DNA from 4 places in the Streptomyces aureoversilis genome. Region 4 is predicted to be linked to each of the others. Evidence: riboswitches for the same ligand, from Rfam matches in the RefSeq annotation. Region 4 holds a riboswitch; each other region holds the start of a gene.
The links. A riboswitch is a leader RNA that binds a small molecule or an ion and turns the genes downstream of it on or off. The one in region 4 is predicted to bind cyclic di-AMP.

Region 1 (7,027 bases), on a different contig from region 4:
CTCGTTGAGGACGGGGTGGTTGTAGCCGTGGACGGCGGACCACCACGACGACATCCCGTCGATCAACTCGTGCACGCCGTCGACCGGTTCGGCGAGCCGCAGCCGCACCCCCGACGCGGACTCCACGAGCAGCGGCTCCTGGCGGCCGGGCATCGGACCGTAGGGGTGCCACACGTGCTGCCGGTCGAGGGCGAGGAGCTCGCCGGGGGTGAGCGGCTCAGGCATTGGGGGGCAGGTCCGTCCCCGCGCCGCGGCGCCGCACGGCGACCAGGTCCGTACGGGCCTCCTGGCCGGCGACGGCCTCGGGCGCGACGCCGGCCGTGACCTCGGCCTCGGGCGCCGCCGCGGCCGGGGCGCCGCCGTCCCCGCAGGGCCCGCACGAACCCCCGCCGCAACCGGAACCGGCGGCCTCCGCGGCGGCGACGTCCGCCCGGTGCGCCGGCAGCGTCGTCGTGCCGGCGCCCTCCACCTCGAAGCCGGCGTCCGCGATCATGTCCAGGTCGGCCTTGCCCTCCTGACCCTCACTGGTGAGGTAGTCGCCGAGGAAGATCGAGTTGGCCAGGTGCAGGGCGAGCGGCTGCATCGAGCGCAGGTGCACCTCGCGCCCGCCGGCCAGCCGCACCTCGACGTCCGGGCAGACGAACCGCACCATCGCGAGGATGCGCAGCGCCCGCTGCGGCGTGAGGTTCCACTCCTTGGCCAGCGGCGTGCCCTCGAAGGGGATGAGGAAGTTGACCGGCACCGAGTCGGGGTCCAGCGCGCGCAGCGAGAAGACGACGTCGACGAGGTCCTCGTCGCTCTCGCCCATGCCCGCGATCAGCCCGGAGCAGGCGGACATGCCCGCGGCCTGCGCCTGCTGCACGGTGTCGACGCGGTCGGCGTAGGTGTGGGTGGTGGTGATCTCGCCGTAGGTGGCTTCGGAGGTGTTGAGGTTGTGGTTGTAGGCGTCGGCGCCGGCGGCGCGCAGCCGCTCGGCCTGGCCCGCGGAGAGCAGTCCGAGGCAGGCGCACACCTCGACGTCCTCGTTCTGCTCCTTGATCGCCTCGATGGTCCTGGAGACCCGGTCGATGTCCCGGTCCGTGGGCCCGCGCCCGCTGGCGACCAGGCAGACCCGCTTCGCCCCGCCGGCGACACCGGCCGCGGCGGCCTTGGAGGCGTCCTCCGGCTTGAGCCACGTGTACTTGAGGATCCCGGCCTTCGAACCGAGCCGCTGCGAGCAGTACGAGCAGTCCTCGGGGCAGAGCCCGGACTTGAGGTTGACCAGGTAGTTGAGCTTCACCCGGCGCCCGAACCACCTGCGGCGTACCTTGCCCGCCGCGGCCACCACGTCGAGCAGGTCGTCGTCGGACGTCGCCAGCACGGCGAGCGCCTCTTCGCGGGTCGGCAGCTCGCGCCGCAGCCCCTTGTCCACCAGCGTGTTCAGCAGGTCCATGGCGGTGATCCTCGCTCACGGCCGTACCCCGGGCCAAGGTAGGGATCGCACAACTCCGGCGGATTGATGTGTGTGTATTGCCACACCCTGACCAGGTGTGACGCCCGCTACGTTCTACAGAGGTTCTATCCGGGCTCCACAGAACCGGCCCCCAGCCCCTTGGAACGCGAAGGACGGCCGCATGCCTCAGGACTCGACCCGGGACACGCCCCGGCCCGCCCTCCGGGACCCCTTCGCCTGGATCGACGCGCACCACGAGCGGCGCCTGGCGGCCGGGCTCGTACGGACCCTGCGGCCCCGCCCCGCGGACTCGCCGCTGACCGACCTGGCGGGCAACGACTACCTGGGCCTCACCCGCCACCCGGAGGTCACCGAGGCCGCGGCCGAGGCCGCCCGCCGGTGGGGCGCCGGGGCGACGGGCTCCCGTCTGGTCACCGGCAGCACCGCCCTGCACGCCCGGCTGGAGGAGGAGCTCGCCGCCTTCTGCGGCTTCGAGGCCGCGCTCGTGTTCTCCTCCGGCTACACGGCCAACCTTGCCGCCGTCACCGCGCTCGCCGGGCCCGACGCCGGCGGTCCGGCCCTGCTCGTCTCCGACGAGGGCAACCACGCCTCCCTGATCGACGGCTGCCGGCTGGCCCGCGCCGAGAAGGCGGTCGTGCCGCACGCCGACCCGGACGCCGTCCGCAAGACCCTCGCGGCACACGGCGGACGCGCGCTCGCCGTCACCGACTCCGTCTTCTCCGTCGACGGCGACGCCGCCCCGCTGCCCGCGCTCGCCGGGGCGTGCCGCGAACACGGCGCGGCCCTGCTCGTGGACGACGCGCACGGGCTCGGCGTCCTCGGCGAGGGCGGCCGGGGCGCGGTGCACGCGGCGGGGCTGGCGGGCGCCCCGGACGTCGTCGCCACGGTGACGCTGTCGAAGGCGCTGGGCAGCCAGGGCGGTGCGGTGCTCGGCCCGGAGCGGGTGATCAGGCACCTGGTGAGCAACGCCCGCACGTTCATCTTCGACACCGGCCTCGCACCGGCGGCGGCCGGCGCTGCGCTGGCGGCCCTGACGGTGCTGCGCCGCGAGCCGCAGCGGGCGCGGCGGGTCCGGGAGATCGCCGCCGAGCTGCACCGCAGGGTGGTGGCGGCGGGCTTCGCGGCGGTACGGCCCGACGCGGCGGTGGTCTCCGTACGGGCCCCCTCACCGGAGGCGGCGGTGCGGTGGGCGGCGGACTGCCGGGAGGCGGGGATCGCGGTCGGGTGCTTCCGGCCGCCGTCCGTGCCGGACGGCGTCTCGCGGCTGCGGCTGACCGCCCGGGCCGATCTGTCGGACCGGCAGGTGACGGCCGCGGCCGACGCGATCGTACGGACCGCGCCGGCCGCCTGAGAGAAGGAGTCCTACCGGGTCAGAGCGGGTCGGGCCCGCCGTCGCGCAGCCCCTCGACGAAGCAGGTCCACGCGGCGGAGCGGAAGAGGAGCGCGGGGCCGCCCGCCCGCTTGGAGTCGCGCACGGCGAGGAGGCGGCCGGGGAGCGGTCCGGCCGTCTCGACGCAGTTGTTGTATCCGGTGCTGTAACTGCTGCGCCGCCATGGAGCCTCACGGAGCAGGGAAAGCGCTGCAGGGGTGGAACGGTGGGGTACGTACCGAGGCATTGCGGACATGGTGCCTCCTTACGCGCCGTCGTTGATCCCGGCGATGAATTCCAGCGATTTCTCGTGCGAGAGGGCGTGTGCGCGCAGCGTCGTGAAGGCCGCGCCGTACGCCCGGAGGTCTTCTTTCCGCTCCAGGTAGAGGCTACTCGTCAAGTGGTCGAGAACAACCACGTCCAGATCAGCAATGCGCGGAAATGAGAAAATAACAAAAGGCCCGGTGATGCCGATATGGCCGCCACTGGAGAAGGGCAGGACGTGCAGCCGCACGTGTCCCAGCGATCCCGTCTCCACCAGGTGCCGCAACTGCCCGGCCATGACCTCCGGTCCGCCGACCTCATGGCGCAGTACCGCCTCGTCCAGCACGGCGCACACCTCCAGCGGCTGCTCGCCCCGGAGCACCGCCTGGCGCGCCAGGCGCACCCGCACCAGCTCCTCGACCTGCTCCGGCGCGGGGTCGCCGAGGGCCGCGCGGGTCACGGCGCGGGCGTAGTCCGGCGTCTGCAGCAGGCCGGGGACCACGGTGGTCTCCAGGGTGCTTAACCGCGAGGCCTCCGACTCCAGGCTGATGAAGTCGAGATAGGCGGGCGGCAGCCGGTCGCGGTAGGCGTACCACCAGCCGCGCCGGGCACCCGCGCCCTCGCCCGGTTCGGGGGACCCCGCGCCGCACAGCGCCCCCAGCAGCGCGCGCAGCTCGGCGTCGGTGACCCCGTAGGCGTCCAGCAGCCGGGCCACGTCCGCCGGTTTCACGCCACTGCTGCCCGTCTCGATCCGGCTGACCTTCGACTGGTGCCAGCCCACCGCGCGCGCGGCCTCCAGGCTCGTCAGCCCGGCCAGTTCGCGCTGGCGGCGCAGCTCCGCCCCCAGCTTGCGGCGGCGTACCGCCGGTCCGTACCGCATTGGCCCTCCCCTGGGTCACTGTCGTTGTCATACGTCAGTGTCAATAGCCCAGTGTGCCGCGTGAATCCGGTCGCTCGTCGTAGAGTTCACTGCTTCGGGCGACAGATATATGCATATCTTGGGGGATCGCTCCCATCACAGGCGTTATCAGTGGCAGTCTGTCGCGCAGAGCCGTCCGAGGCCGCTCATGCCCCCCACGACTTACGGCACGCTTCCCGGTTTTCCGCGGCAGTGCACCGGAAGTCCGGTCTCGGCGGGACCTCGGCTGAAAGGGCCACCGCCATGGCAGACCACCAAGAAGCCACCGTCACGCTGCCGAGCGCCCCCGCCTCGGTCTCCACGGCGCGCCGCTACGTCGCGGAGGTGCTGGCGGACTGGGGGCTTCCGGGCGGGACGGACACTTCCGAGACCGTGCGCCTGATCGTCTCCGAGCTCGCGACCAACGCCGTGCAGCACACCCGGGGCCAGTCGCCCACCTTCACCGTGGACGTCCGCCTCGACCGCGATCAGCAGCTGCGCATCGGCGTCACGGACAGCCACCCGCGCTTCCCCCGGCGGCTGCCCGCCGCGGTCCAGCAGGACAACGGCCGCGGCATGGTGATCATCCGCTGTCTCACCGCGGAGCACGGGGGGCGGCTGTTCTGCACGCCGACCTCCGACGGCGGCAAGACGGTGTGGATCTCCCTCCCCTGGACCGCGCCGGTCAGCGCAGAGCGCTGAACTCCCCTCCGGCCGGCCAGGCCCCCCGCACCCGGGTGCGGGGGGCCTCGGGCCTCTTCGGGCCCTCGTGCGGGGAGTTGCGAGTCGTGCGGGGATCACGTCACCGGGCAGCCTTCCGGGGTCTCCGGGCGGGCCGGTGACGCCGGGTCAGCCGACCCGGCCGTAGAGGACGCTGCTGGTCCAGATCCGCTCCAGGCGGACGACCGCGCCCGTCTTGGGTGCGTGCCAGATGCGGCCGTCCCCGTTGTATATCCCCACGTGGTAGATCCCGCGCCCGGAGACGAAGAAGACGAGGTCGCCGCGTTCGCGTGCGGAGCGGGGGATGTGGCGGGTGCTGTTGTACTGCTGGGCGGCGGTGCGGGGCAGGGACTTCCCGGCCCCCTTGAAGGAGTAGAGCGTCAGGCCCGAGCAGTCGAACCGGTGGGGTCCGGTCGCCCCCCACTGATAGGGGGAGCCCTGCTTCGAGGCCGCGATCCGCAGTGCCTGGGTGGAGACGGTAGACGCCTCCGCCTCTGCCGCGCCGCCCGGAGCCAGCACGGTGGCTCCGACGGCGGCGAGAGTGAGGGCCGATGCTGCACCGGCCCTGGACAGCTTTGACGGACGTTTGTGCGCGCCCATGCGCTAACCCTTCGTCAGCCGCCTGTGAAGGATGACCTGTCGGGTTCGGGCAGGCGAAGGTTGCCCGGCCGCTGTCAACGGCTTCACCCCAAGGGCCGACCGCACTACTCTTGGTCGTCCCACCACTCTTGGGTCCTCCATCCCTGCCGTTGCACTCAAGTCGACCCGGCATCCCGGCGGCGGCAGGGTTCGGCGTCCGCCGGGACCGCCCCGCCTGGGTGGCGGGGTCTTGTCGTCGGAGGGATCTTGGCGCAGCCGCCGTGCCGATTCCGAGCGGAACCAGGGGTATGTGAGCCTGATCACTTCTGGGCAATTCCGGTGGACGCGGGGCGATTTGGTGGTGTGCGCCCAAGCCGGCTGAGCCGCTGGCCTGCGGCGGTTCGTACCGGCCCGGGGGCAATCCGGCCGCCCGCGCCAAATCGATCACCGCGCCCCGTCTACGCCGTGATCCTTCATGGAGGGGACCGGGGTTTATTCGCGTGCGGACCCCCGGCCCTCCGGCGCACATGGCGCGGAGATCCCTTCGCCCCCGGCGCTCTGCGCCGGGGACCCGTACCGTCCGCGTCGGCATGACCCGCTCGCACCTTCCGTTCACCCGTTTCGGATGGGCGTGCGATCCGCGGCGCCGTCGCACCACCGCGACGACCATGGTCTGCGCCGCCCGTAGCCGGCGGTACGTGTCGTGCGGACGGGCGGCCATGATCCGGCCCAGAAGATCCAGTAGGTGCAGACGACAGACGGCACCCGGGTCCGTGGCCATGGCAATGCAAAGAGCCAGTTAACGCGTTGGAAAAGGTTCCGCCCTAATCTGCAATCACTGGCCACCGGCCGAAGAACCCCAGGTCAACCCCGTGTTGAACTCGGGTGGCGTCCCGGTGCGTCCATCCGGGACCCCTGGGACGACAGTGAGGTGGGACGCATGCAACTCTCCCCGCGCGAGCAGGAACGACTGCTCCTGCACGTGGCCGCCGACGTGGCCGCCAAGCGCAAGGCCCGCGGCCTGCTCCTCAACCACCCCGAGGCGGTGGCCCTGATCACCGTCCACGTCCTCGAAGGCGCCCGGGACGGCCGCACCGTCGCCGAGCTGATGTCCTCCGGGCGCGGGGTGCTCACCCGCGACGACGTCATGGAGGGCATCCCCGAGATGCTCCACGACGTCCAGGTCGAGGCCACCTTCCCCGACGGCACCAAGCTCGTCACCGTTCACGAACCGATCTGCTGACGGGGAGGACCCGCGATGATCCCCGGAGAAATCCTGTACGCCGCCGAGCCCGTGGCCCTCAACCAGGGGCTGCACCGCACCCGGCTCACCGTGCTCAACGCCGCGGACCGCCCGGTGCAGGTCGGCTCGCACTACCACTTCGCCGAGGCCAACCCCGGCCTCGACTTCGACCGTGCGGCGGCCCGTGGCAAGCGCCTCGACATCGCCGCCGGCACCGCCGTCCGCTTCGAGCCGGGCATCCCCCTCCGGGTCGACCTCGTCCCCATCGGCGGCAAGCGCATCGTCGAGGGCCTGCGCGGAGAGTGCGGGGGACCGCTCGATGACTGAACTCAGCCGCGTCGCCTACGCCGGCCTCTACGGGCCGACCGCGGGCGACCGCGTCCGCCTCGCCGACACCGACCTCGTCGTCGAGATCGAGGAGGACCGCAGCGGCGGGCCCGGGCACGCCGGCGACGAGGCGGTCTTCGGCGGCGGCAAGGTCATCCGCGAGTCGATGGGCCA
Region 2 (7,027 bases), on a different contig from region 4:
CGGAGCCGGGGGCGAGCAGCCGCTGCACCGAGCGGGCCTCGGCGCGCTGCTCGCGGGCCCGCTGGACGGCGAGGGAGCGGTCCGTGGGCTCCAGGTCCAGTTCGAGGCGGACCACACCGTCCTCGAAGCTGCGCTTCTGGGTGTAGCCCGCGTCCGTGAACACCTTGATCATCTTGGTGTTGGCGGGCAGCACCTCGGCGCTGAAGCGCCGGATCGCGCGCTCGCGGGCCACGGCGGCGATGTGCTCCAGGAGGGCGGAGGCGACGCCGCGGCCCTGGTGGGCGTCCTGCACGAGGAAGGCGACCTCGGCCTCGTCGGCGGGCTCGGAGGCCGGCATGCCGCGGCCGTCGATGCGGTCGTAGCGGACGGTGGCGATGAACTCGCCGCCGACCGTGGCGGCGAGGCCGACGCGGTCGACGTAGTCGTGATGGGTGAAGCGGTGGACGTCCCGGTCGGAGAGGCGGGGGTAGGGGGCGAAGAAGCGGTAGTACTTCGACTCGTCCGAGACCTGCTCGTAGAAGCTCACCAGACGCTGGGCGTCGTCGGGGGTGATGGGGCGCAGGTGCGCGGTGCCGCCGTCGCGCAGCACGACGTCGGCTTCCCAGTGGGTGGGGTACGCGTACTCGGGCCCGGACTGCGCCGGCGTCGTCTGCATGGGGCCAGCGTAAGGCCGGGCACGGACATCGGAAGCGCTGCGCCGGAGCACTCCGGGCACCGTGAGACACTGGTCTAGACAACCCCTACGACTTGAAGGGCAACACCATGGCTGAGCGCCGCGTCAACGTCGGCTGGGCCGAGGGCCTGCACGCCCGTCCCGCGTCGATCTTCGTCCGTGCGGCGACCGCCGCCGGCGTCCCCGTGACGATCGCCAAGGCCGACGGCAACCCGGTCAACGCCGGCTCCATGCTGGCCGTGCTGGGCCTGGGCGCCCAGGGTGGCGAGGAGATCGTCCTCTCCAGCGACGCCGAGGGCGCCGAGGCCGCCCTGGACCGTCTGGCGAAGCTGGTCGCCGAGGGTCTCGAGGAGCTCCCGGAGACCGTCTGATTCGACGGAATCGCGCGCGGCGGGGCCGCGGCGGCCGATTGAGGGCCGCCGTGGCCCCGCTGTCGTTTTCCCGGCCGCACCCCGCGCACCCCATTCACACCCCGCGTGCGCCCGCGCGAAATCCATGGCATTCCAGCGGTAACAGCCGGGCATTCCTTTGGCGGAAGTTCGGCCGGAGATGGTTCCTGCGGTAACACCGGACGTAAATAGGTACGCTCCCGGGAACCCGGATCGGGAACCGGGGTCAGGAACCGGAGATCACCGTTCGCACGGCCGGGCCCGCATTCCGCACGCGGGCCGCCGGGACGGTGCGGCGCAGCCGGAATTCGCCGGGCGCCCGGTCCGCACGGGCCGCCGCGATGGCCCGGGCGCGCTCCGCGTCGCCGCGGGCGACGGCGTCCACGAGGGCGCCGAGCACCTCCCAGGTGTCGACGGGGCGCGCGGGCGGCTCCGCCGCGTACACCCAGGCGATCTTGAGCCGGAGCTGGGTGAGCAGGCCCGCGAGGCTCGGGCTGCCGGACGCCTGGGCGAGGGTCTCGTCGAACCAGTCCCCGAGCGGCCGCAGCTCGCCCGTACGCCCGCCCCGGGCGCGCTCCTGGCCGAGCCGGACCAGACCGCGCAGCACCTTCAGGTGCGCCTCCGTACGGCGCTGTGCGGCGCGCGCGGCGCCCAGCGGCTCCAGCAGGGCGCGGACCTCCAGCAGATCGGCGGCCTCCTGCTCGGTCGGCTCCGCGACGCAGGCGCCCGCGTGCCGCCGGGTGGTCACGAACCCCTCCGAGGCGAGGGTGCGCAGCGCCTCGCGCACGGGCACGCGCGAAACGCCGTAGCGGCGCGCGAGGACTTCTTCGGTGAGCCTGCTGCCGGGCGGAAACGTGCCGGAAACAATGTCGTCACGGATCGCCGTGCACACGGCGTGCGCGGAAATGCGACGGCCGCTCTGATTCGCTGTGCCATCACCGTTCACGTACGGCCCCGCATGGGTGAACCTCCGCATAACCCCCGCGAAACGCGGCCGATTGACGCCTGTTCAGCGACTCTATTGCAGCCGCCCGCGATTTCCGACGGCGCACGTGAAGTCATCGATATGTTTTGGCCAACACGAGGATACGACGAAGGCCCCGGCCGGTGGGCCGGGGCCTTCGTCAGGCGAATGTGCCGCGCGGGGGCGCGGGCGGGTGCGTCAGAGGTTGACGCCGTGCTCGCTGAGGTAGGCGACCGGGTCGATGTCGGTGCCGTACGTGGCGCCGGTGCGGGCCTCGAAGTGCAGGTGCGGGCCGGTGACGTTGCCCGTGGCGCCGGAGAGGCCGATCTGCTGGCCGGCGGTGACCGACTGGCCGACGCTGACGTCGATGGACGAGAGGTGGCCGTACTGCGTGTAGGTGCCGTCGTTGTGCTTGATGACGACGTTGTTGCCGTAGGCGCCGCCCCAGCCGGCCTCGACGATGGTGCCCGCGCCCACGGCCTGGATCGAGGTGCCGGTCGCGGCGTGCATGTCGATGCCGGTGTGGCTGCCGGAGGACCACAGGCCGCTGGAGGCCTTGTAGGACGTGGAGACGTACGAGCCGGCGATCGGCGAGACGAAGGTGTTGAGGCGCTTGCGCTCCTGCTCGCGGGCGGCGCGCTCCTGCTCCTTGCGCTCGGCCTCGGCCTTGCGCTTGGCCTCGTCCGCGGCCTTCTTGACGTCGGCGGCCTCCTGCTTGGCGGCGGCCTCGGCCTCGTGGACGGCGGTGTTCTCGGCCGCGGCGCTGGTCTGGACCTGGGCCTGCTCGCCGATGCGGCCGGCCGTGTCCTCGCCGATGACGACGGCCTGGGTCAGGCCGGTGTCCTCGGTGGGGCGGTGGGTCTCGTCGGGAGAGGCGGCCATCGCCGGGGCGGCGAGGCCCGCGACGACACCGGTGGCGGCGAGGGTGGCTATGCCCGCCGCGTTCGCGCTGACGCGAACGGCGCGGCTCGGCTTGCGGTGCTTCCCGGTGGCACGAGTGAACGCCATTGGTGAGGCTGGTCCTTTCCTTCCCTCTCGCCTACCGGGTTAGCTGACGGGTTCGGAGCAGGAAGGTCTCCTACGGATCCCTCCGGAAAGGGGCCCGATTCACCCCAGGGACACTTGGGTCCCCGGCTCCCCTGGCTCGCGCCGTACGGGGACTCGGCGATGTCTGCCCGGGCCGCGGATGCGACGCACATCTGACGGACAGACGCTTTGACGCTAGACGCCGCCACTTTCGATCGGCAAACAGAAGCCCCATTTTGTGGCCCACGCCACAACGCAGACGTGCAACCACTCCGCTAAATCGGACATTTGGCAGGCACACGCGCCTCAGGGGCGCGCGTGCCTGCCGGTTGACGGGCCGGCCGGCGCGGCCGGCCCGCCGCGGGCTTCAGCCCGTGATCACGGTCACTTCCCCGATGCCGAGGGCCCGGACGGGCTCCTCGATCTGCGCGGCGTCACCGACGAGCACCGTCACCAGGCGGTCGACCGGGAAGGCGCTCACCACGGCGGCGGTGGCCTCCACCGTGCCCGTCGCGGCGAGGCGCTCGTACAGGCGCGCCTGGAAGTCGTCCGGCAGGTGCTGCTCGACCTGGTCGGCGAGGGTGCCCGCGACGGCCGCCGCCGTCTCGTACTTCAGCGGGGCGACGCCGACGAGGTTCTGCACGGCGGAGTCGCGCTCCTCGTCCGTCAGGCCCCCTGCGGCGAGGGTGCGCAGGACGGTCCACAGGTCCTCCAGCGCGGGGCCGGTGGAGGCGGTGTCCACCGAGCCGCTGATGGCGAGCATGGCCGCGCCGGTGCCCTCCGGCGTGGACAGCAGCACCTGGCCGAAGGCCCGCACGCCGTAGGTGTAGCCCTTCTCCTCGCGCAGGACGCGGTCCAGACGGGAGGTGAGGGTGCCGCCCAGGCAGTACGTGCCGACGCTCTGGGCGGGCCAGACCTGGCCGTGCCGGTCGGCGCCGATGCGGCCGATGAGGAGCTGCGTCTGGACCGCGCCGGGGCGGTCCACGATGACGACGCGGCCGGTGTCGTCCGCGGTGACCGGCTTGAGCGGGTACGGCTCGGCGGGGGAACCCGTCCAGGCGCCGAGGGAGTCGGCGAGGGCCTCGTCGAGGTCGACTCCGGTGAAGTCGCCGACGACCACGGCGGTCGTGGTGGCGGGGCGCACGTGGGCCTCGTAGAAGGCCCGCACGGAGGCGGCGTCGATGCGGGCGACGGTCTCCTCGCTGCCCTGGCGCGGGCGGGACATCCGCGAGCCGGCCGGGAAGAGCTCCTTGGAGAGCGCCATGGCGGCCCGGCGGGCGGGGTTGGCCAGCTCGTGCGGGATCTCGTCCAGGCGGTTGCCCACCAGCCGCTCGACCTCGTGGTCGGGGAAGGCGGGGGCGCGCAGCGCGTCGGCCACGAGACCGAGGGCCTTGCCTAGCCGGGAGGCGGGGACCTCCAGGGACAGGCGCACGCCCGGGTGGTCGGCGTGGGCGTCGAGGGTGGCGCCGCAGCGCTCCAGCTCGGCGGTGAACTCCTCGGCGGTGTGCTTGTCGGTGCCTTCGGACAGGGCGCGCGCCATGATGGTGGCGACGCCGTCGAGGCCCTCCGGCTCCGCGGCGAGGGGGGCCACCACGTTGATGTCGACGGCGATGACCTGCTGGCCCGGGCGGTGGCAGCGCAGCACCGTCAGGCCGTTGGGGAGCGTGCCGCGCTCGGGGGCGGGGAAGGCCCAGGGGGCCGCGGTCCCGGCTTGCGGCTGCGGGTGGAAGGCCATAGAAGAATGCGGAGGCTGGGTGGGCTGGGCGGGGGCCAGGGCGTCGCTCACTTGGCCGTCTCCTCTTCTGCTTCGGCGTTCTCGTCGGCGGCGGGGGCGGCCGGCTCGGTGGGCTCGTACACCAGCACGGCGCGGTTGTCGGGGCGCAGGCGGGCCCGGGCGACCTGCCGCACCTCCTCCGGCGTGATGTCCAGGACGCGCTGCACGGCGGTCAGGGCGAGCTGGGGGTCGCCGAACAGCACCGCGAAGCGGCACAGTTCGTCGGCGCGGCCGCTGACGGTGGAGAGCCGGTCCAGCCACTCGCGCTCCAGCTGGGCCTGGGCGCGCTCCATCTCCGCGGGGGTCGGGCCCTCGGCGGCGAAGCGGGCGAGCTCCTCGTCGACGGCGGCCTCGATGCCGGCCACCTCGGCGCCGCCGGACGCCTTGACGTCCAGCCAGCCCAGCGAGGGGGCGCCGGCGAGCCGCAGCAGGCCGAAGCCGGCGGCGACGGCGGAGCGGTCGTGGCGGACCAGGCGGTTGTGCAGGCGGGAGGACTCGCCGCCGCCGAGGACGGTGACGGCCAGGTCGGCGGCGTCGGCCTCGCGGGAGCCGTCCTGCGGGAGGCGGTAGGCGGCCATCATGGCGCGGGCCGGGACCTCCTCGCGGACGACCTGGCGCAGCTCCTCGCCGATGACGTCGGGCAGGCTGCCGTCGCGCGGGGGCTGCTTGCCGTCGTGCGCGGGAATCGAACCGAAGTACTTCTCGATCCAGGCGAGGGTCTGCTCGGGGTCGATGTCGCCGACGACCGACAGGACCGCGTTGCCCGGGGCGTAGTACGTGCGGAAGAAGGCGCGGGCGTCCTCCAGGGAGGCCGCGTCCAGGTCGGCCATGGAGCCGATCGGGGTGTGGTGGTACGGGTGGCCGTCCGGGAAGACCATGGCGGTCAGCCGCTCGAAGGCGGTCCCGTAGGGGACGTTGTCGTAGCGCTGGCGGCGCTCGTTCTTGACGACGTCGCGCTGGTTCTCCATCGACTCGTCGTCGAGGGCGGTGAGCAGGGAGCCCATCCGGTCGGCCTCGAGCCACAGGGCCAGCTCCAGCTGGTGCGCCGGCATGGTCTCGAAGTAGTTGGTGCGCTCGAAGCTGGTGGTGCCGTTGAGGGAGCCGCCGGCGCCCTGAACCAGCTCGAAATGGCCGTTCCCCTTGACCTGTGCCGAGCCCTGGAACATAAGGTGCTCGAAGAGGTGGGCGAGGCCTGTGCGGCCCTTGACCTCATGGCGCGAGCCGACGTCGTACCAGAGGCAGACGGCGGCGACCGGGGTCAGGTGGTCTTCGGAGAGCACCACCCGCAGGCCGTTGGCCAGGCGGTGCTCGGTCGCTGTGAGGCCGCCGGTACCGGCCTGTTGCGTGGCCGTGTGACCCATGGGCATGTACGTCCCTTCGATCGCTTGAAATCTCGCGCCGGTGCGCGATGACTCGCGTGATGAGCAGTGCTGTCACTGTATGCAAGCGCGCTGACATCCGGCGAAGTTCCCGGCGCGGTGCCCCCTTACGGACGGGTCGTGTCCGGTGTTGTCAGTGGCGCGGTCCACAATGGTCCGCGTCAGCACCCTGCCTCGGCAATCGATCGAAGGAGCCGCAGCCGCGATGGCCCGCCGCAGCACGAAGACCCCGCCGCCGGAGAACTTCGAGGAGCGCATCCTCGACATCGACGTCGTCGACGAGATGCAGGGTTCCTTCCTCGAGTACGCCTACTCCGTCATCTACTCCCGGGCCCTGCCCGACGCGCGCGACGGTCTCAAGCCGGTCCACCGCCGGATCCTCTACCAGATGAACGAGATGGGCCTGCGCCCCGACCGCGGCTACGTGAAGTGCGCCCGCGTCGTGGGCGAGGTGATGGGTAAGCTCCACCCCCACGGCGACGCCTCCATCTACGACGCCCTGGTGCGCATGGCGCAGCCGTTCTCCATGCGCGTGCCGCTGGTCGACGGCCACGGCAACTTCGGCTCCCTCGGCAATGACGACCCGCCCGCGGCCATGCGTTACACCGAGGCCCGGATGGCGTCGGCGACGTCCCTGATGACGGAGTCGATCGACGAGGACACCGTCGATTTCACGCCGAACTACGACGGCAGCGAGCGGGAGCCGGTGGCCCTGCCCGCCGCCTACCCCAACCTGCTGGTCAACGGCTCGTCCGGGATCGCGGTCGGCATGGCGACGAACATGCCGCCGCACAACCTCGGCGAGGTCGTCGCGGCCGCCCG
Region 3 (7,027 bases), on a different contig from region 4:
CGGGCGGGTTGGGGTAGGCGCCCGTCTCCAGCCGGTTGTAGGTGCCGTGGGTGCGGTGCAGCAGCTGGTCGACCTGGCTCTGGCTGAGCCCGGGGGCGCGCCGGCCCTGGCGGGAGGGACGGAGGAGGCCGTGGTCCTCCGGCGCGACGCGTGCCCGGCGTTCACGGAGCAGGGCCTGCAACGCTGCCTTGTCCACGCTGTTCTGTCCTCTGTCAAAGCCGGCCTCATACCAGACCGGCGACTCCTGCGGAAGATGTTTTCCCGGGCTGATTTTTCCCATGAAAAGTCGGCCGCAGAAATGATCGCACCTCCGATGCATGATCGGGCCGCGGGTCGGCTGCGACGGGGGTGCAGCCGGCCTGTCCGTATTCCTGGGCATCTGTCCGCCGTTCCGGGGTCTTTGGGCCGAACGGGCGTCACCGTCCGTCACCTCCGGGCTGTCCGCTCCCGGCTGCTTGTTCCTGCTGGTAGATCGGCAGGAAAGGGTGCGACGCGGAAGGAGCGGCCATGGGTGAGCCTGCGGCAACGGTCACGGCACCGGCCGGGGCACCGGTCACGGCGCCGCCCTCCGTCGCCGCGAGCGCCGCGCGGATCGCCGCGGCCTGCGCCGGGGCCGCCCCCGCGGTCGTGGCGCGGCTGAGCGGCGCCGGGCTCTCGCCGGGCTGGGCCGTGGCCGTCTTCGGCCTGGGGGTGCTCTGCTCGGCGCTCCTGCTGATGTGGGCCGCGGAGACGGCCCGCGTGGACATGGCCGGAGCGCTCGCCCTGGCCCTGCTGGCCTTCATCGCCGTGCTGCCCGAGTACGCCGTCGACCTCTACTTCGCCTACGCGGCCGGATCCGACCCCTCCTACGCCGCCTACGCCGCGGCCAACATGACCGGCGCGAACCGGCTGCTGGTGGGCGTCGGCTGGCCGCTCGTCGCGCTCGCCGCCGCCCTGGCGCTGCGCCGCCGCGGCGCGGCCCCGGGCGCGATCGTGCTGGAGCCGCACCGCCGCATCGACGTCGCCTTCCTCGCGGTGGCGGCCGTCTTCGCGTTCGTGATGCCGCTCAGCCGGGAGATCGGCTGGTACGTGCCGGTGGTGCTCGTCCCCTGGTACGGCTACTACCTCTACCGGATCGCGAAGTGCAGCTCGGGCGAGATGGAGGAGCTCGTCGGCGTCCCGGCGCGGCTGGCCCTGCTGCCGCGGGCCGGGCGGCGCACCGTGACGGCCGTGCTCTTCGCGGGCGCCGCGGCCGTGGTCTTCGCCTGCGCCGAGCCGTTCGCGAGCGGGCTGGTGGAGGCGGGCGCCTCGCTCGGCATCGACCGCTTCGTCCTGGTCCAGTGGCTCGCCCCGCTCGCCTCCGAGGCCCCGGAGCTGATCGTCGCCGTGGTCTTCGCCTGGCGCATGCGAGCCGGCGACGGGCTCGGCGCGCTGCTGTCGAGCAAGGTCAACCAGTGGACGCTGCTGGTGGGCTGCCTGCCCCTCGCCCACGCGCTCGGCGGGGGAGGGGCGGCCCTGCCGCTGGTGACCCGTCAGGTCGATGAGGTGGCCCTGACGGCCGCGCAGACCGTCCTGGCCGTCGTCGTCCTGCTGGACCTGCGCTTCGCCGGGTGGCAGGCCGCAGCCCTTTTCATCCTCTTCGCGGTGCAGTTCGCGCTTCCGGGCGAATACGCCCGGGAGGTGCTGACCTATGTCTATCTGGGCCTGGCGGCCCTCCTGCTGACGACGCGGGTGCGCCACCTCCCGGACACCTGCCGGGCCCTGGGCGGGCGGATCGCGGGGGACCCGCACTTCTGACCTGCCGTTACGGTTCCGAGATCAGCTCCGTCACCGCCTTCAGTCCGTCCGTGGCCAGCGCCCGGCGCTGCCGGTCCGCCCCGGTGCCGCGCCGCAGCAGGCGGCTGACCAGCGAGCTCACCTGCCGGGTGTCGCCCGACTCCTCCAGTGACCGCCCTATGTGGGCGAGGAGGCTGCGGACGACCTCGTCCGCGCCGTGGCGCCGGCCCGCGGGATCCACGAGGACCCCGTCGAGCCCGTGCCGGGCGGCGTGCCAGTTCGCCGCGGCCAGGAGCTCCGGCAGGCAGGGCGTCGGGGGCAGCCCGGCCTTCTCGTCGCGGATGGCGGTGGCGACCAGCCCGCGGACGATGCCCGCGAACATGACGGCGTCGTCGGCGCGCAGCTGGACGTCCAGGCAGCGCACCTCGATCGTGGGATAGCGGTCCGACAGCCGTGCCTGCCAGTAGAGCTGGCCCCGGTCCTCGATCGCCCCGGCCGTCAACAGCGCCTGGATGCGGGCCTCGTAGTCCGCGAGGCCGTCGAAGTAGGGGGGCGGGCCGCTGACCGGCCAGCGGCTGTAGACCACGGTCCGCCAGCTGGAGAAGCCGGTGTCGATGCCGTTCCACAGCGGGGAGTTGCCCGCCATGGCGACCAGGACGGGCAGCCAGGGCCGGACCCGGTTGAGGACCGCGACGCCCATCTCGCGGTCGGGGATGGCGACGTGGACGTGCATCCCGTGGACGAACTGCTCGTCCACGAGCTGGGCGGCACGGGCCCGCATCGCCAGATAGCGCGGATTGCCGGTGACCGGGATGGGCTCGGGGCCCGAGCACGGCGCCGTACCGCAGGCGGCGATCCGGCAGCCGGACCGCTTGGCGGCGGAGCTCACCGCATGGCGCAGCCGCAGCAGGTGCCGGCTGGCCTCGGCGAGATCGGAGCAGACCGGAGTGGCGACTTCCACCTGGGCCTGCAACAGCTCCGCCTGAATCTCCCGCTCGTTCACGACCGGTTCCAGGTCGACCGCCGCCCGGACCTCGTCGGCCAGGGGTACCGGCAGCGCGGTGGCCGGGTCGAGCAGAAGATACTCCTCCTCGATCCCTAGGGTGAGCATGCCGTAGGGCTACCCTCGCGCTCTCGAAGCGAACCGCACGGAGCCCGCCGCCACGGCTTTCTGACGCAAAGACGCCCTACTGCCGCCCTGCCGCGGCCCCCGCCACCTCGTCTTTCGCGCACCGCCGGGATGACTCGAATCAGTTCTTCAACTCCCTTTTGATAAAGGGGATTACCGGCTACTCGTGATGCCGGGTAACACCCCGGTTCCAGGGATCGCCGTGAAGTGAAGAAGTTCACAGAAGCACCTTTCCGCTCCGAATTCCGGCGGCCCGTGATGCAGGATCGTGCACCGAACAACAAGATCCCGTCACCGAGGCGGGCGACCCGGGCGGACGCCGAGTCCTGCCGCCGTACCGGGTGCGGAGCAGAAACGAATGGATCGGCAGGAGCGGGAGACCCAGGTACGGCGGACCACGATGGCGGTGGTCCTTGGGGTGAAGCCATTTCGGATGGCCGGGCAACTTCGACAGCCCGAACCCGACAGGTCATCTTTCGCAGGCGGATGACGAAGGGTTTTGGCATGTCTGCGTTCCCTGGCATATCCACGCTCATGTCCCGCGCCGGTGCCGCTTCGGTGGTCACCGCGGCCACCGTGACCGCGTCGATGCTCCTCCCCGGAATGTCGGCCGAGGCGAGCGCGGCCACTCCGGGCGCCACCGCCCTGAAGGTCGCGGCCTCCAAGCAGGGCTCCCCCTACCAGTACGGCGCCGCCGGCCCCAACCGGTTCGACTGCTCGGGCCTCACGCTCTACTCGTTCAAGAAGGCCGGCAAGACCCTGCCGCGCACCGCGGCCGCGCAGTACAACAAGACCCGGCACATCTCCGCCGGCTCCCGCCAGGCGGGCGACCTGGTCTTCTTCCACTCGGGGAGCAACGTCTACCACGTCGGGATCTACGCGGGTAGCAACAAGATCTGGCACTCGCCCAAGCCGGGCGCGAAGGTCCGCCTGGAGAAGATCTGGTCCGGCAGCGTCTGGTACGGCCGGGTCAACTGACCGGGAGGCCCGGACCGGCCCGGTTCCGGCCCGGACGGCGACGGCCGACCGGGCCGGGGCGACCCACCCCGGCCCGGATGCCTCCGGGGAGCCCGCGGAGGGGATCCCCGGAGGAGTGCGTCACCGCACGGCGTCACCGCACGGCGTCACCGCACGGCGTCACGCCGGCGCCTGCCGGCCTCAGGGCAGCTGGGCCCCGTACGCCTGCAGCGCCGCCGGTACGGGCTGGAAGAACGTCTCCCCGCCGCCGGAGCAGTCGCCGCTGCCGCCCGAGGTGAGGCCGAGGGCGGTGGCGCCGTCGAAGAGGGCACCGCCGCTGTCGCCCGGTTCGGCGCAGACCGAGGTGCCGATCATGCCCTCGACCGCCCCCTCCTCGTAGTTGACGGTCACGTCGAGGGCCGTGACCTCGCCGCCGTGGACCCGGGTGGTGCTGCCGCTGCGCTGCACCTTCTCGCCGACGACGGCTTCCCCGGCCTTGCTGATGTTCTGCGTGCCGCCGTTGTAGAGGTTCACCGCGCTCGGGTGGGCGATGGTGGACGTGTAGCGGACGAGCGCGTAGTCGTGGCCGGGGAAGGACGAGCTCTCGACCACGCCGATCTGGGCGCCGCCCTGGGTCGCGGACCAGGTCCGCGAGGCGTTGCCGCAGTGCCCGGCCGTGAGGAAGTACGGCTTGCCGCCCTTGGTGACGTTGAAGCCCAGCGAGCAGCGCACGCCGCTGCCCCAGATCGCGTCGCCGCCCGCGATGAGCGGACGGAACTTCCCTGCCGTTCTCTTGACCGCGACCTTGTCGCCGAGCCGTGCGACGGCCTTGTCCAGCCGGTCCTGCCGGGCGCCCGTGACCGTGCTGTCGGCGGTGACGACGACCTTGTTGGAGCGGGGGTCCACCGACCAGGCCGTGCCCGGAACAGCCGCCTCCGCCTTCAGCGTCCGCAGGGCCGAGGCGAGCTCGGCGGCCGAGTGGCGCACGGTCCTGGGTTCGGCGCCGGCGGCCCGTACCCTGGCCGCCGCCTCCTGGTCGACGACGCCGACGACGAGCCTGCCGGTCCCGGCGTCGTAGTACGAACCGGCCGAGTCCGCGCCGAGGTCGGCGGAGATCTGCCGGGCCAGCTCCGCGGCCTGCGGCGAGGAGAGCTGACGGGGCGCCGGCGAGGACGCGTGCGCGCCGGGGAGCGTCAGTGCAGCGGCCGTCAGGACGACCATCGCCGCGCCGGCGCCGGCCGTACAGCGCGTGGAGATGCGGGAACGTTTCACTCGTGACCTCCTGTGGGGGAGTGCCCGGCGGCACGATGGTGCCCGGGCGTGGAGGACGTGCGGGTGCGATGCGCGTGCGTGACGCACGTGCGCGACCCGTGTGCGTGACGCGTGGGTGATGCGCATCGGTGAGGACACGGCGCGCGACAGGCCGATGAGATCGTCGCGTCCATGTCAAGAACGGGATACGGGCGAGTATCCCGACGGGACAGGCGGAAGTTCAAGAGCGACATTCGGTCGTGCGAAGGGTGCCGGCCGCAGTCCCCCGGCGGCCCAGCGGCACCGGAAGCCGTCCCCCTGAACGGGAGTGACGGGCGTGGACGGCCGCCGGGCGGTGACCGGACACAGCGGGCCGCGCCTGTCCGGTATTCGCTTCCCGAGGGTCGCCCATGGAGCGGCGCCGGTGCGTTCTTTGCTCAGTCTTAACGACCGGGGCGCCGCAAAGGGAAGGCCGGGACCCGCCGTTCGCACGGCGGAACCCGGCCCTGCCTTGCGGTTACTGCGCCCCCGTCGTGTGGGTCGGACGGATCGGGCCGCTGCCGCCCTGGCTCTGCGGCGCGGCGCCCTCCGCGTGCTCGACCGGCTTGTCCAGCTCGGACGCGAGCGCCTGCTCGGACGGCGTGGCGGGCTGCTCGGCGGGGGCCCCGGCCTGCTCGGTGCTCTTGGGGTCCTCAGCGGTCATATCGAAAACTCCTGTGTCAGGCGCGCTGTGATGCGCATGGAACAACTGTGCCTGCAGTATGTAACGGCGCCATCAACGGACGATCAACGGCCCCTCACCCGTCCTCTGCTCCCTTGCCGGGCGCTGAGGTACTGTCACCATCTGTCGCCGGACAGAGCCGGCAGGGCACGGTCGGGGGAAACATGCGGGACACAACAGAGCCGTCCGCAGACCGGCTCCATTTCCAGCTGCTCGGCCCGGTGCGCGCACTGGCGGACGGTCACCACGTGGACCTGGGCGCGCGCCAGCAGCGCGCCATGCTCGCCGTCCTCCTGCTGCGCGGCGGCGCCACCGTCTCCAGCGACGAGCTCATCGACGCCCTCTGGGGCGAGGCCGCACCGCCCCAGGCCCTGGGCACCGTCCGCACGTACGCCTCCCGCCTGCGCACCCTCCTCGAACCCGGGCGCGCCGCCCGTACCCCCGCGACCGTCCTCGTCTCCGTCGCCGGCGGCTACGCCCTGCGCGTGGCACCCGAGCGCGTCGACGCGCTCGTCTTCGAACGCCTCCTCGCCGAGGCCACCGCCGCCCACGCCGCCGGTGACACCGCGACCGCCCACGCCTCGTACGCCGCCGCCCTGGACCTCTGGCACGGCGCCGCGCTCGCCGGTCTCCCCGGCCCCTACTGCGAGCGCCAGCAGGACAGGCTCTCCGAAGCGCGCCTGGCCGCGCAGGAGGGCCTCTTCGACTGCGGGCTCGCCCTCGGCCGCCACGCCGAACTGGTCCCCGAGCTCACCTCGCTCACCGCCGAGCACCCGCTGCGCGAGCGGCTGCGCGCCCAGCTGGTCCTCGCCCTCTACCGCTGCGGCCGCCAGGTCGACGCGCTCGCGGCCTACGCGGAGGCGCGGCGGCTGCTCGTCGAGGAGCTCGGCGTCGAGCCCGGCCCGGAGCTGACCAGACTGCACGCCCAGGTGCTCGCCGGCGACCCCGGGCTCGCGCTGCCCGCCGCCGGAGCCGCGGCCGCGCCCGGCAGCGGCGAGGCGCGCCGCCCGGCCGGAGCCCCCTTCCAGCTGCCCGCCGGCATACCCGACTTCACCGGCCGCGAGGACCTGGTGCGCGACGTGCACGGCGCGCTGACCGGCGCCGCCGGACCCGCCGTGATGATCGCCATGCTCACCGGCATCGGCGGCGTCGGCAAGACCACCCTCGCCGTCCACACCGCCCACCTGGCCCGCCCCGCCTTCCCCGACGGCCAG
Region 4 (7,027 bases):
GGGGCGCAGGTAGTGCAGGTGCTCGCGCGCCTGCTGCTCGACGTACGCCGGGTCCTCCAGCCGCGCCTTCTCGTCCTCCAGCCGCTTCACCTGCTCGCGGGCGCGCTCGGACTGGCGGCGCTGGTCGGCGATGTCGGAGCGCTGGGTGACCCACTGGCGCATGGGATAGGCGAGGGCGACGACCAGCGAGCACACGACGAGCGCCAGCAGCGCCGCACGGCCGGTGAGCCGGCTGCGGCGCGGGCCCCGCGCGCGGTAGACGCGGGCCGTGGGGCCCTGGACGAGCACCGAGCCGAGTGCCCTGAGTCTGGTCGCGGTGGAGCGTTCCGCCGCCACTTCGCCTCCCCGAGGTCCTGGTCGCCCGCAGCCTCGCTACGAACGTACGTCCCCGGCCACGGTACGGGACCGTGGCCGGGGACGTGGTGAGGCTGCTCCCCTGAGGCCGTGTCAGGCCTGCGGGTGCCGGCCCGCGGTGTCCTCGTGTCAGCCCTTGCGGTGCTTACTGGTTCGCAGAGCGAAACCGCGGGAAGGCGCTGCGGCCGGCGTAGACCGCGGCGTCGTCCAGGATCTCCTCGATGCGCAGGAGCTGGTTGTACTTGGCGACGCGCTCGGAGCGGGCCGGGGCGCCGGTCTTGATCTGGCCGCAGTTGGTGGCGACGGCCAGGTCGGCGATGGTGACGTCCTCGGTCTCGCCGGAGCGGTGGGACATCATGCACTTGAAGCCGTTGCGCTGGGCCAGCTCGACGGCGTCCAGGGTCTCGGTCAGCGAGCCGATCTGGTTGACCTTGACCAGCAGGGCGTTGGCGGCGCCCTCCTCGATGCCGCGGCCGAGGCGCTCGGGGTTGGTGACGAACAGGTCGTCACCGACGAGCTGGACCTTGTCGCCGAGCTTCTCGGTGATGGTCTTCCAGCCGTCCCAGTCGTCCTCGAACAGCGGGTCCTCGATGGAGACCAGCGGGTACGCCGCGACGAGCTCGGCGTAGTAGTCCGTCATCTCGGCGGCCGTGCGGTCCTGGCCCTCGAACTTGTAGACGCCGTCCTTGTAGAACTCGGAGGCGGCCACGTCGAGCGCGAGCGCGATGTCCTGGCCGGGGGTGTAGCCGGCCTGCTTGATGGCCTCGAGGATGAGGTCGAGGGCCTCGCGGTTGGAGCCGAGGTTCGGGGCGAAGCCGCCCTCGTCGCCCAGACCGGTGGACAGGCCCTTGGTCTTCAGGACGGACTTGAGGGTGTGGTAGACCTCGGTGCCCCAGCGCAGGGCCTCGGAGAAGGACTCCGCGCCGATCGGCGCGATCATGAACTCCTGGATGTCCACGTTGGAGTCGGCGTGCGAGCCGCCGTTCAGGATGTTCATCATCGGAACGGGCAGCAGGTGCGCGTTCGGGCCGCCCAGGTAGCGGAAGAGCGGCAGGTCGGAGGCCTCGGAGGCGGCGTGCGCGACGGCCAGGGAGACGCCCAGGATGGCGTTGGCGCCGAGCGAGCCCTTGTTGTCGGTGGCGTCCAGGTCGAACATGGCCTGGTCGATCAGGCGCTGCTCGGTGGCGTCGTAGCCGACGAGCTCCGGGCCGATCTGCTCGATGACGGCGAGGACGGCCTTCTCGACGCCCTTGCCCAGGTAACGGTTCTTGTCGCCGTCACGGAGCTCGATGGCTTCGAAGGCGCCGGTGGAGGCACCGGACGGCACGGCGGCACGGCCCGTGGAGCCGTCGTCGAGGCCGACCTCGACCTCGACCGTGGGGTTGCCTCGCGAGTCGAGGATCTCGCGAGCTACGACGACGTCGATGGACGGCACGAGCGTCTCCTTCGTGTGTGTCTGTGGTTCTGCAGCACGAGCCTAACGGGCCCCGGAGGCTCGCCTCGCCGTTGGATCGCCTTCCCGGGCCGGAAAAGCCTAAAAAACAGTACAAAAGCCCAGAACACCGTATGAACGACGGATCCGGAAACGGCTGAGCCCCGCTCCGGTGCGCGCTCGGGGCGGCGCATCGGAGCGGGGCGGTCCCGCCGGGAGCGGAGAAGGGCGGCCCACCGGAGTGGACCGCCCTGCCGGATCAGCTGAGGTGCAGCTTCTGGCCGACGTAGATCACGTCCGCGTCCTGGACGATGTCCTTGTTGCGGTCGTACAGCTTCTGCCAGCCGCCCTTGACGTGCTGGGCCTCGGCGATCTTGGAGAGGGTGTCGCCCTCCTTGACCTCGTACTCGCCGTCGCCGACCTTGTAGGACTGCGTGGAGTGGCCCGGGGCGGTCCGCTTCGGGGCCGGGGCCTCGTCGCGCTCGGCGGCCTGCGGGGCGGCCTTCTTCGGCGTGGCCTTCTTCGGCGTGGCCTGGCGCTCGCTGCGGTCCGCGTGGGACTTGCCCGAGACGGTGCCGGTGCTGCGGGAGGACTTGGTGGACTTGCTGACCGAGCCCGAACCGGACGGGTCGACGTTCGCCTTCGGGCCGCCGGCCGTCAGGCCGCCGGGACCGGCACAGCCCCAGGCGCCCGGGCCCTGCATGGCGAGCAGCTTCTCGGCCACGGCGATCTGGGCGCTCTTGGAGGCGTGGTCGGCACGGTCGGCGTACTTCTGGCCGCCGGCGGCGTTCCAGGAGGACTGCGAGAACTGCAGGCCGCCGTAGTAGCCGTTGCCGGTGTTGATGGACCAGTTGCCACCGGACTCGCACTGGGCGACCTTGTCCCACGTCGAAACGGAGGCGGCGTTGGCGGAGGTGGCGACCATCAGCGGGGCGGCGACAGCTGCACCGGTGACACCGGCGAGCGTGAAGATGCGGACGGCCTTGGACGGACGACGGTGCTTGCCCTTGGACATAAGTCGTTTCCTCACCGACGCCTACGAGGTGAGCTGTCGGGTTCGGGCTGTGAGTTCGCCCGGCTTCGTGTGCGAGCACACTCGGCTTCACCCCTAGCCGGTCCCGGACCCGCGGCTTTCGCCGAGGAGCCGTTTCCGGCGCCTACCTTGGTTCCCCCGCTCCTGCCTACGGCGCTTGCGCGACGACTCCCCCGATCGCCGGCAGGATTCGGCGTGGCGACCGTGGTGCCCGCGGTGGCGAGCGGACACGACGGTAAACACAGTCACGGCAAGGGTTCAAACCCCTCTTTCCAGCCACAGTTGCCCCTGGTTACCCAGGGGAACAACGCGTTTCCGCAGGTGAGAGACGGTTTGCCAGTTTCGGGAAGACCGCATTCCGCCACCAGGCAAAGAGACCCATGTCTCACTTTCGACTGGAACGGACATTCGCCGCGAACTGCCGGTCTATTTACCGACCTCGAGCCTCTGACCAGGACGGATCAGGTCGGGATCGGTTCCGACCGCTTTCTCATTGCGCTGGTACAGAGACTGCCAACCCCCCTTGACCGCATGCTGCTCGGCGATCGCTGACAGGTTGTCACCGGGGCGCACGGTGTAGTCGGTGGGAGTGGGGCTGCCGGTGCGTGCGTCGCCGCCGCCCCGCGACGTACGGCCCTCGTCCTCCGAACGCGACGGATCGGCACGGTGCTTGCCCGTGCCCGCGCCGTCCTCGCCGGGCGTCCGCCCCGCGGGCGAACCGGAATCGCCGGCAGACGGCGTGGCGGAACCGTCCGGGATCCGGGTCGGGTCGTCCGTGGGGGACGTCGGGGGCTTGCGGTGCCGGCCTTCCTGCGGCTCACCGGACTGCCCGTCGGACGGCTTGCCCGAGGCGTCGGGTGACGGCGCGTCGGTCGACGGGCTGCCGGAGGGCCGGCCGGACGGCTGACCGGAGGACTGACCCGGCGACGGCCGGCCGGTCGACGGCTGCCCCGAAGGCTGCGTGGAGGGGTCGACCGAGGGGCTCGTCGAGGAACCCGGCGACGGCTTTCCGGACGGCGAGGGAGACGTGGACGCGTCAGAAGGCTTGCCGTGCCCGGAGGGCTCGGACGGCTCGGACGGCGTGGAGTGCGAAGTGGTGCGCTCCGGGGCGCGTGAAGGCGTCGAGTCGCTCGCGGGGGCGTGTGTGCCGCCCGGGTTGACCTCCGCCGGGGTGCCGCCCGAGGTGAGGCCGGCGCTCGCCGCGCAGCTCGACCAGGGGCTGGTGCCGCTGCCCTCGAGGATCTTCTCGGCGACGGTGATCTGCTGCGCACGGCTGGCGAGGTCGGGCCGGGGGGCGTACTCCCGGCCGCCGTGGCGCTCCCAGAGGTCCTGGGTCAGCTGCAGTCCCCCGTAGGTCCCGTTGCCGGAGTTGGCGCTCCACAGGCCTCCGCTCTCGCACTGGGCGACACGGTCCCAGGTGCCGGCGTCGGCTGCCGTCGCGCCGGTGGCCGCCAGCAGCGGCAGGGCGATTCCGGAGGCGGTCACCCCCGCGGCGACCACGATGGCGGGTATCTGACGGGGGCGGCGATGTCGGCCGTTTCCGGGTCTCATGGGCGGTTGCCTCTCGTTCGGCGGCGAATGGTGGTTGAAGATAGCGACGGGCCACCGGAGTCACAAGCCGATGTAGCGGAGGTCACGCCGAGATCACGCCGACTGACGCGAGGTCAGGCAGGCGACTCCTCCTGGGTGGTTGTGTCCGGAATGCCCTCCGGTGTAAAGGCCACGGGAAGGGTGCGCAGACCGCGCATGATGAGCCCGCCGCGCCACCGCAGATCCTCCGGATCGGCCGCCAGCCGCAAGTCGGGAAGGCGCCGCAGCAGGGTCGCCAGAGCCGTCTGACCCTCCAGGCGGGCGAGGGGCGCGCCCAGGCAGTAGTGGATGCCGTGGCCGTAGCCGAGGTGCTGGTTGTCGCGCCGGGAGAGGTCCAGTGCATCGGGGCCGGCGAAGCGCTCGGGGTCGCGGTCGGCGGCCGCCAGGACGACGAGGACGGGGTCGCCCTCCGCGATGCGCTGCCCGCCGATCGTCAGGTCCCGGGTGGCGAACCGCCAGGTCGCCAGCTCCACCGGGCCGTCGTAGCGCAGCAGCTCCTCGACCCCGGTCGCGAGCAGGCCCTCGTCGCCCTCGGCGAGGGCGCGCTGGAGGCGCTCGCGCTGCTCCGGATTGCGCAGCAGGGCGTAGGTTCCGTTACCGATCAGGTTCACAGTTGTTTCAAAACCCGCAAAGAGCAGGATGAAGGCCATGGCCGCGGCCTCGTCCTCGGTGAGGTGCTCACCGTGGTCACTCGCCCTGATCAGACCGGAAATGAGGTCTTCGTCCCCTTCTCCTTGCAGGGCCTCCCGCTTCCGGTGGATCAGTTCGGTCAGATAGCCCCGCATCCTCTTCACGGAGCGCGCCACTCCGCCGCGCGGCCCGCCGCCGTGGCGGATCATCATTCCCGCCCAGTCCCGGAAGTCGTCCTGGTCCTCGCGCGGGACGCCGAGCATGTCGCAGATGGCGTAGATGGGGAGGGGGAAGGCGAACTCGTGGATGAGGTCGGCCTCCCCTCGGCCGGCGAAGCCGTCGATGAGCTGGTCCGTCAGCTCCTGCACCCGGGGCGCGAACTCGGCGACCCGGCGCGGGGTGAACGCCTTCGAGACGAGGCGGCGCAGCCGGGTGTGGTCCGGCGGGTCGATGTTGAGCAGGTGCGTCATCAGATTGGCGCTGCGCTCGCCCGGGATGCCGACCTTGCCCTTGCCGTGGGCGGACTCGGAGTGGTGCACGGGGTTCTTCGACAGGCGCTGGTCGGCGAGCGCCTGGCGGGCATCGGCGTACCGGGTGACCAGCCACGCCTCCACGCCGCTGGGCAGGGCGGTGCGGTGCACCGGGGCGTGCTCGCGCAGCCACGCGTACGCGGGGTACGGGTCGGCGGCGAATTCCCAGGTGAAGAGGGGCGGGGCGGGCGGGACCGGCGAGGCGTTCTTGTCGTGCACCCCTTGACGCTACTAGGGGGGCGGCGGGGCGGCTCAGTGGTGGCCGGGGCTCCGTGACCGGCGGGGCCGGCGCCGGCGTGGGCTGCCGGTCAGTGGTGGCGCGAGCCGGCGCTCAGTGGTGGCCGGGGCCGCCGCTGCCGAAGCCGCCGCTGCCGCCCGGGTTCCACTTCTTGCGCTCCTCGCTGAGCTCCTCGGGGTGGCTGCCGGGGTTGCGCACCTCGTGCGGCAGCACCCGCTCCCCGTTCGCCTCGGGGTGCAGCTCGTCCGCTTCGCGGTGCTCGGTGATGTAGCCGACCCTGTTCTCCTCGTCGTCGTTGTGCCCCGGTCCGTGGTCCGGCGAGGTGGGCCCGGTGTCGTGCTCCTGCCGCGTCTGCCAGGCGCCCTGCCTGCGCTGCGGCTGGGACGGTGGCGGCGGTTCCTCGTCACGCTTCCGGAAGCCCTTGGCCACGGCGACGATCAGCAGGGCGACGACGAAGAGGCCGACGATGAACTGGATGATCCCGCCGGCCCAGTGCGGGGCGGCGAGGTCGGCGAGGTGTACGTACTGAATGCGCATGCCATGCGGGTACCCGCGGACCGCCGGGACAAGTCGGTAAATAGGCTGAATGGGTTCCGGGGGCTTCCCTCTGGGCCCCCTGCCCCCGCGCTCCCCCTCGGCGTTTTCCTTCTCGGGCGTCTACCCCCTTATGGCGCGCCCGCTACAAACCCTCGGCGGCGCGGATCGCGTCGCGGTACGTGCGGGCAGCGGCCCGCAGCGCCGTCTCCGGGTCCGTGCCCGCCGCCTCCGCCCGTACGGCCAGCGCCAGCAGCTCGTAGCCGATGCCGTCGCCGGCGGGCAGGGTGACGTCGAGGCCCTGCGAGCGCACCCGGGAGGCCAGCTTCGCGGAGAGGGCGAGCGCGGGCTGGCCGAGCGGCACGCCCTCGGTGACCGACTCGCGGCCCTTCTCCGCGTCCTTCGTGCGCATCCAGTGCGCCCGTACTTCCTCCGGCGTCTGCGCGGACTCCTCGCCGAAGACGTGCGGGTGCCGGTGGATGAGCTTGTCGACGATCACGCCGGCGACGTCGTCGACGGAGAACGGCTCGTCCGGGTCGTCCTGCGCGATCCGGGCGTGGAAGACGACCTGCAGCAGCACGTCGCCGAGCTCCTCGCGCAGCGCCTCGCGGTCACCGGTCTCGATGGCCTCCAGCAGCTCGTACGTCTCCTCCAGCGCGTACTTCGCGAGGTCCTGGTGAGTGCGG

Region 1: another riboswitch for cyclic di-AMP. It lies ahead of ACFPP6_RS23900 (C40 family peptidase); the one in region 4 lies ahead of ACFPP6_RS26025 (transglycosylase family protein).
Region 2: another riboswitch for cyclic di-AMP. It lies ahead of ACFPP6_RS14950 (M23 family metallopeptidase); the one in region 4 lies ahead of ACFPP6_RS26025 (transglycosylase family protein).
Region 3: another riboswitch for cyclic di-AMP. It lies ahead of ACFPP6_RS24430 (C40 family peptidase); the one in region 4 lies ahead of ACFPP6_RS26025 (transglycosylase family protein).

Annotation. Positions count from the first base shown of each region.
Region 1 is NZ_JBHSKJ010000014.1:93,066-100,092, forward strand. It holds gene ACFPP6_RS23870 (adenosylmethionine--8-amino-7-oxononanoate transaminase) at 1-225, opposite strand, end outside; gene bioB (biotin synthase BioB) at 218-1,432, opposite strand; gene ACFPP6_RS23880 (8-amino-7-oxononanoate synthase) at 1,614-2,804, shown strand; gene ACFPP6_RS23885 (DUF397 domain-containing protein) at 2,824-3,078, opposite strand; gene ACFPP6_RS23890 (helix-turn-helix domain-containing protein) at 3,088-3,966, opposite strand; gene ACFPP6_RS23895 (ATP-binding protein) at 4,249-4,686, shown strand; gene ACFPP6_RS23900 (C40 family peptidase) at 4,834-5,304, opposite strand; cyclic di-AMP (ydaO/yuaA leader) riboswitch at 5,309-5,493, opposite strand; gene ACFPP6_RS23905 (urease subunit gamma) at 6,224-6,526, shown strand; gene ACFPP6_RS23910 (urease subunit beta) at 6,542-6,853, shown strand; gene ACFPP6_RS23915 (urease subunit alpha) at 6,846-7,027, shown strand, end outside.
Region 2 is NZ_JBHSKJ010000007.1:263,133-270,159, forward strand. It holds gene ACFPP6_RS14935 (bifunctional acetate--CoA ligase family protein/GNAT family N-acetyltransferase) at 1-655, opposite strand, end outside; gene ACFPP6_RS14940 (HPr family phosphocarrier protein) at 763-1,044, shown strand; gene ACFPP6_RS14945 (GntR family transcriptional regulator) at 1,289-1,954, opposite strand; gene ACFPP6_RS14950 (M23 family metallopeptidase) at 2,225-3,034, opposite strand; cyclic di-AMP (ydaO/yuaA leader) riboswitch at 3,048-3,203, opposite strand; gene ACFPP6_RS14955 (M16 family metallopeptidase) at 3,420-4,787, opposite strand; gene ACFPP6_RS14960 (M16 family metallopeptidase) at 4,835-6,187, opposite strand; gene ACFPP6_RS14965 (DNA gyrase/topoisomerase IV subunit A) at 6,411-7,027, shown strand, end outside.
Region 3 is NZ_JBHSKJ010000014.1:216,978-224,004, forward strand. It holds gene ACFPP6_RS24415 (MmyB family transcriptional regulator) at 1-196, opposite strand, end outside; gene ACFPP6_RS24420 (hypothetical protein) at 508-1,776, shown strand; gene ACFPP6_RS24425 (carboxylate-amine ligase) at 1,784-2,866, opposite strand; cyclic di-AMP (ydaO/yuaA leader) riboswitch at 3,222-3,384, shown strand; gene ACFPP6_RS24430 (C40 family peptidase) at 3,389-3,862, shown strand; gene ACFPP6_RS24435 (S1 family peptidase) at 4,043-5,113, opposite strand; gene ACFPP6_RS24440 (hypothetical protein) at 5,610-5,795, opposite strand; gene ACFPP6_RS24445 (AfsR/SARP family transcriptional regulator) at 5,978-7,027, shown strand, end outside.
Region 4 is NZ_JBHSKJ010000016.1:96,210-103,236, forward strand. It holds gene ACFPP6_RS26015 (FtsB family cell division protein) at 1-336, opposite strand, end outside; gene eno (phosphopyruvate hydratase) at 500-1,789, opposite strand; gene ACFPP6_RS26025 (transglycosylase family protein) at 2,046-2,801, opposite strand; cyclic di-AMP (ydaO/yuaA leader) riboswitch at 2,805-2,985, opposite strand; gene ACFPP6_RS26030 (transglycosylase family protein) at 3,246-4,370, opposite strand; gene ACFPP6_RS26035 (cytochrome P450 family protein) at 4,484-5,788, opposite strand; gene ACFPP6_RS26040 (DUF6479 family protein) at 5,901-6,344, opposite strand; gene ACFPP6_RS26045 (nucleoside triphosphate pyrophosphohydrolase) at 6,487-7,027, opposite strand, start outside.